Linked DNA regions of Glaciimonas sp. CA11.2. Each later gene encodes a partner of the first gene's protein in a complex. Links are inferred from orthologs where the notes say so. Each region holds a gene or a part of one and is shown on either strand. Other genes may lie near its edges. The genes, in order: RGU75_RS05060 and RGU75_RS00540.

Evidence for each region.
Region 2: the proteins of RGU75_RS05060 (region 1) and RGU75_RS00540 are in contact, whole or in part, in a cryo-EM structure (PDB 9DDO), measured with the Escherichia coli proteins. The link is inferred for Glaciimonas sp. CA11.2 from one-to-one orthologs.

Annotation. Positions count from the first base shown.
Region 1 is NZ_JAVIWL010000001.1:1,183,839-1,186,989, forward strand. What follows is about bases 211-3,029. They hold RGU75_RS05060 (biopolymer transporter ExbD), read left to right. Parts: upstream 211-1,313; coding sequence 1,314-1,745; downstream 1,746-3,029. Other genes in these bases: dapB (4-hydroxy-tetrahydrodipicolinate reductase), read left to right, coding at 211-243; RGU75_RS05055 (MotA/TolQ/ExbB proton channel family protein), read left to right, coding at 567-1,259; leuS (leucine--tRNA ligase), read left to right, coding at 1,938-3,029. Also shown: more of dapB, read left to right, coding at 1-210; more of leuS, read left to right, coding at 3,030-3,151. UniProt on the Escherichia coli protein: Involved in the TonB-dependent energy-dependent transport of various receptor-bound substrates.
Region 2 is NZ_JAVIWL010000001.1:132,361-135,589, reverse strand. The notes cover bases 51-2,947. They hold RGU75_RS00540 (TonB family protein), read left to right. Parts: upstream 51-1,119; coding sequence 1,120-1,776; downstream 1,777-2,947. Other genes in these bases: RGU75_RS00530 (biopolymer transporter ExbD), read left to right, coding at 2,783-2,947; RGU75_RS00535 (MotA/TolQ/ExbB proton channel family protein), read left to right, coding at 1,845-2,780; RGU75_RS00545 (TonB-dependent receptor), read left to right, coding at 51-913. In the rest of the region: more of RGU75_RS00545, read left to right, coding at 1-50; more of RGU75_RS00530, read left to right, coding at 2,948-3,211; RGU75_RS00525 (biopolymer transporter ExbD), read left to right, coding at 3,225-3,229. UniProt on the Escherichia coli protein: Interacts with outer membrane receptor proteins that carry out high-affinity binding and energy dependent uptake into the periplasmic space of specific substrates such as cobalamin, and various iron compounds (such as iron dicitrate, enterochelin, aerobactin, etc.).

The DNA.
Region 1 (3,151 bases):
TATTCGCGCGAGGGTGTAACCGGTGCACGCGATCCATCTACCATCGGCTTCGCTTCCATACGGGGCGGCGATATCGTTGGCGATCATACCGTGCTGTTTGCCAGCGATGGAGAGCGCGTTGAAATCACACATAAATCGTCCAGCCGTGTGACTTATGCCCATGGCAGTTTGCGCGCTGCGCGCTTTCTTAACGACAAAGCAACGGGTTTATATGATATGCAGGACGTTCTTGGGCTTCGCTGAGTAATTAGCAGAGTAATAAGCTGATTGTTACCATGATTTTTACGCAAATTCAGGGCCGGGCGATGTCAAAATACAAACAATGACTCGCCTATGGCATGGGAAGTGCGCAGCAGATAACACTAATTTGTTCATTAACCATGTTCGGCCTGCTTGTACTCGATTTTTACCCATACTTTGAGCGCTCCTCCTAGCTTCTCATGGCGAGTTTGATGTTGATGACTCAACCGACCTGGAGTTGCGCTCAAAATGTAATAAATTGTTGCCAACTAATGATCTTCACCTAAAGATCGTTATGCTGCCCCACCACCATCCGGATCAACAACATGAATGATAATCTCGGGTTCGCCCACTATTGGTCGCAAGGCGATGCTGTCTCTCACGGCGTAGCCTATTTGCTATTGCTGATGTCCGTGATTAGCTGGTACTACATTTTGTCCAAAGCCTTGAGTTCCTGGCGTATCCGGCGCAGCGCTTCATCGCTTGAAGGATTCTGGCAAGCACCGACACTAAATGATGCGATTGCCGTCATCAAACCGGTCGATACCGAAAATGTTTACGCACCTTTAGCCATACAAGCGGCCGACGCTGCAGGCATTCGGTCACCGATGACCAGCAAACCCGCCGCCTCGCTCAACGCCGGCACCGATCTTGGCGAACTGGTCACACGCACATTGCGACGAGAAATCAATCGCGTTTCGTCACGGCTGGAAAGCGGATTAACATTACTGGCATCAGTCGGTTCAACCGCCCCTTTCGTCGGTTTGTTTGGTACGGTCTGGGGTATTTATCATGCTTTGATGGCAGTCTCTGCATCGGGAACTGTGCAGATCGACAAAGTCGCAGGACCAGTTGGCGAAGCACTCATCATGACCGCACTTGGTTTGGTAGTTGCGATTCCCGCAGTACTAGCCTACAACGCGTTCACACGTGTTAATCGCGTTACACTGGCAGAGTTGGATGCGTTCGCGCATGATTTACATGCTTATTTGACGACTGGCAGTCGCGTTGGAAAATAATTTAGCCTCCTAATAGCCTTATACACTCATCACTAACTTCAGTCCGGAACCAGTATGTCATTCGGTGGATTTAACGACAATCAGCACTCAGCGCCAATGGCCGATATCAATATCACGCCCATGGTCGACGTCATGTTGGTGTTATTGGTGATTTTTATCATCACAGCACCACTATTCACGCATGCGGTCAAAGTCAACTTACCGACCGCCCAATCCGCTCCCGCTCCAGAAAAGCCAGAGACGGTATCGCTGTCAATTGACCGCGCGGGCAAAATGTTCTGGAATGACAAGCCCATCGCAGAACCAGAACTGACAACGCAATTAATCGCTGCCGCACAACGCCAACCCCAGCCGGAATTGCAGTTGCGGGCCGACAAAGACACCCGATATCAGGTGTTGGCGCAGGTTATGTCACTGGCACAAAATAACGGTTTGACAAAAATCGGCTTCGTAACCGACCCAAAAAGCGTCCCTGCAGCAAAATAACTCCCTATTGAAAGACGGTCACTTGGTGAAATACTAACCGCCTCGCTTTTGGCAAAAAGATCGTCTCATCGTTAACTTCCGTCGACTCCCACAATCCCACTATCGTATGAGAGCACCTGAACCAGTATAATCACCGGTTCAGGGATAATTCTCCTATGCTTTTTCACATTCACTTTTTTAGTCCATCACGCCATGCAAGAAAAATACAGCCCGACCGACGTCGAAAAATCGACGCAAGACCATTGGCGCGCTATTGATGCCTATAAAGTCGTCGAACACGCAAAAGACAAGAACGGTCTAGATAAGCAAAAGTTTTACGCCTGTTCGATGCTGCCGTATCCATCCGGCAAATTGCACATGGGTCATGTCCGCAATTACACCATCAACGATGTCATGTATCGCTACATGCGGATGAATAACTACAATGTGTTGATGCCAATGGGTTGGGATGCGTTTGGCATGCCTGCGGAAAACGCGGCGATGGCAAACAACGTACCACCGGCCCAGTGGACTTATAGCAACATTGACCACATGAAAACGCAGATGCAATCCATGGGACTCGCCATTGATTGGTCACGTGAAATGACGGCGTGCAAGCCAGAGTATTACAAATGGAACCAATGGATGTTCCTTAAGATGCTCGAAAAAGGCATCATCTACAAAAAAACCGGTACCGTGAACTGGGACCCGATCGACCAAACCGTGTTAGCCAACGAGCAAGTTATCAATGGTCGCGGCTGGCGTTCAGGTGCGCTGATTGAAAAGCGCGAAATTCCAATGTATTACGCCAAAATTACCGATTACGCCGAAGAATTGCTGGACCACACCGAAACCAAATTAACAGGCTGGCCAGAGCGCGTGCGCTTGATGCAAGCGAATTGGATAGGCAAATCAACCGGTGTGCGCTTTGCTTTTCCACATAAAATCGAAGAAGATGGCAAGCTCATTCAGGATGGCAAATTGTGGGTGTTTACCACTCGTGTCGATACCATCAAAGGCGTGACCTTTTGCGTGGTAGCGCCAGAACACGCATTGGCCACCTTCGCCGCAAAAACGAATCCCGAACTGGTTGAATTCATCGCCGAATGCAAAAAAGGCGGGGTTGCCGAAGCAGATATGGCGGTAATGGAAAAGAAAGGGATGCCAACCGGGCTTTACGTTACGCATCCGCTGACCGGCCAGCTGGTTGAAGTCTGGGTCGGCAATTATGTCCTGATTACTTACGGCGATGGTGCCGTGATGGGTGTTCCTGCACATGACGAGCGCGACTTTGCGTTCGCGCAAAAATACGTATTGCCGATTCGCCCGGTGATCGCCGTGGAAGGCAAAGTGTATTCCACCGAAACCTGGCACGACTGGTATGCAGACAAACAAAATGGTCGCTGCGTCGACTCCGGAAAATACGA
Region 2 (3,229 bases), 1.1 Mb from region 1 along the record:
TTTTCGTGCGCCTAGTCTGTATGAACTGAATGATCCAAACTCCAAAACTTATACCAGCAGCGTCTATGATGATCCGTCGTTATGCCCTAACGGAACAGCAGTGTCGGGCGGTATCAGCGCGCGTGATTGCGGTCAGCAGTTCTTCAGACAAGGTGGCGGTAACAAACAATTGCAACCAGAAAAATCCAACTCATTTACGTTGGGTACTGTGATGGAACCGTTGAAAGATGTGACGCTCTCGATTGATTATTGGAATATCAAAATCAAGAACCAGATATCGGTAGTGCCAGAGGGTGATATTTTTGGCGATCCAGTCAAATATGCCGCAGATTATGTGCGTAATCCTGATGGTTCACTCAATTACATCATCGATACCAACGTCAATCTTGGCAACGTCAAAACGCAAGGTATTGATCTGGGTCTTTCATGGCGTCTGCCGAAATCTGATTGGGGCAATTTTGGAATGGCGCTGGACGGTACTTACGTCAACCAATACGACTATCAGTCCGAAAAAGGTGGCGCGTATAAAAGCAATCTGGGCGTCTATGGCGGCGGTGTTGGTACGGCCGGTGGCGTGATATTCCGCTGGCGCCATACTGCGACACTCACCTGGAGCAAAGGTCCTTGGGGCGCAGTGGTGCAGCAATCTTTTGCGACTGGCTATCGGGATCAAAACGGCAGCTCCGTCGCGGAAGGTTTCAATCATCACGTTGGTTCGTACACCCGCTACAACCTGTCTGGAACCTACGCCGGGTTTAAAAACCTGACATTGACTGCCGGTATCAAAAATCTGTTCAATACCGACCCACCCGCCTCCAACGTGACCGATAACTTCCAGTACGGTTACGACGCACGTTATGGCGACGCAATCGGTCGGGCTTTCTTTGTGCGCGCGAACTATGCATTTAAGTAGCCGATTGTTTGGAATCCTCAATCGTTTTTTCGAGGATTTCTTAATGAGTCATTAGTGATTGGCTTGCGCCCGTTCCATAACGAGATGACCCCATTTGGTCTTGTCGTTGTGGAGCGGGCAATTGGTTACTTGCTGGCGTACTAATGTGCAGAATTGGTTGCAGAATTTTTCAGCAATTGAACAACGATGTAACGGAGGAAAGAGGTATGGATTTCACGCAGGATGGAAAAAAACCTTCCAGGAATGTAGTCGGCATCAGTGTGGTGGTTATTTTGCATGTGGCCCTTGTGTATGCACTTCTTACGGGCCTTGCACGTAAGGTTGTTGAAGTGATTCAACAACCGGTCGAAACCAAGATCGTGGAAGAGATCAAGCCACCAGCACCGCCACCACCAGCTAAACCAGTACCGCCACCACCAAAAACAGTCTCGCCACCACCACCGTTTGTACCGCCGCCTGAGGTGAAAGTGCAGCCCCAACCACAGGTGAACGTGATTGCAGCGGTCACCAATGTCAAACCATCCACGCCGGACTTGCCGACGTCAACCGCGCAACCATCTGCCGCAGCGACAGGTCCTGCAACGCCATCCCATACCAGCGCAAAAGTAGCGGGAAATTGCGAAAAACCAGCTTACCCAAGAGCGTCATTGCAAAATGAAGAAGAGGGCGTGGTTAACGTCAAACTGTCTATCGGTGCTGATGGCAATGTTCTTGATGCTGTAGTAGAAAAAAGCAGCGGCTTCAGAGATCTGGACCGGGCGACCATGAAAGCGTGGAGCCTTTGTCACTTTGTCCCCGCGATGGCCGATGGACAGGCAATCGCGTCTACGACAAGAATGCAGTATGTCTGGAAGCTGGAATAAGCAGTCTGAAGTAGTACACCTTTGTTCGTCTTTTCAGCAATCTCATTTATACAATTTGGAGTACTCGTATGTCTACACCTCGTAATCGCCTATCCGCATTTGTTGCCGTTGTCATGATCACTGCTGCGACACTCTCCGCTCCGCTGGCTGTGGCGCAGACATCGGCATCGGCTGGAACTTCAGCCATTACATCGGCAGCAGATTCCACTTCCACAGTAACTACTAATACCGCGGAGGTAGCGGCATCGGGCATCAGCGCCAACCCAATGCCACCGCCGCTTCCGGCCACGACGGAAACGGTCAGTAATCCATACGGACTTGATGCCTTATGGAAGGGCGGCGATTTTGTGGCACGCGGTACGCTGATTATTCTGGTCCTGATGTCGATGGGCAGTTGGTATATCATCATCACCAAGTTGATCGAGCAAGTGAAATTGATGGGTCAGGCTAAAGATGCGAAGAACAATTTCTGGAAAGCACCTAGCGTCGAAGTGGCGATTGCAGGTCTCAAGCCAGCCAGCGCCTATCATTTTATTGCCCAGACCGGCAGTACCTCGACCGAACACCACGATGGTGCATTGCTAGAGCAAATTGATCTCAATACCTGGATCACAATGTCGATCCAGCGTTCAGTCGAAAAGGTGCAAAGCCGTTTGCAAGATGGTCTGGCTTTTCTGGCGACAGTTGGTTCAACAGCACCGTTCGTTGGTCTGTTTGGTACGGTATGGGGGATTTACCATGCGTTGACCGCCATCGGTATCGCTGGTCAGGCATCGATTGATAAAGTTGCTGGACCGGTCGGTGAAGCGCTGATCATGACCGCCATCGGTTTGGCAGTCGCCGTTCCTGCTGTGCTGGGTTACAACTGGTTGGTACGTCGTAACAAAAGCGCGATGGAAGAGATTCGTTCGTTTAGCGCCGATCTGCACTCGGTCTTGTTGAGCGGTGTGATGTCGACGAGTTCTGCGGGTCAAATTGCTAGCATCAAGAAAAAGGTTGGCTAATCATGGGTATGTCACTCGGCTCTTCCGATGGGGACGAAGACGAAGTGATCGGCACGATTAACACGACGCCGCTGGTAGACGTTATGTTGGTGTTGCTGATCATTTTTCTGATAACGATTCCGGTCGTCACGCACACGATTCCGGTCAAGCTTCCGAGCGAAACTGATCAACCTTATGTCACCAAACCGGAGAATATCAATCTGGCGGTGAACAAGCATGGCGACATGTTCTGGAACGAGCAACTAGTGCCGAACACCGCGCAACTGTTGGCGAAGCTGAAGCTGGTGGCGGTCATCGTGCCACAGCCAGAGTTGCACATTCGCGGCGATCAGCAAACCAAATATGAATATATCGGCAAAGTGATCTTGACCGCGCAGCGGGCCGGGATCGCCAAGATTGGTTTCATCACCGAACCGCCACCGCGCCAATAACAGGGAGCAAAGTATGGG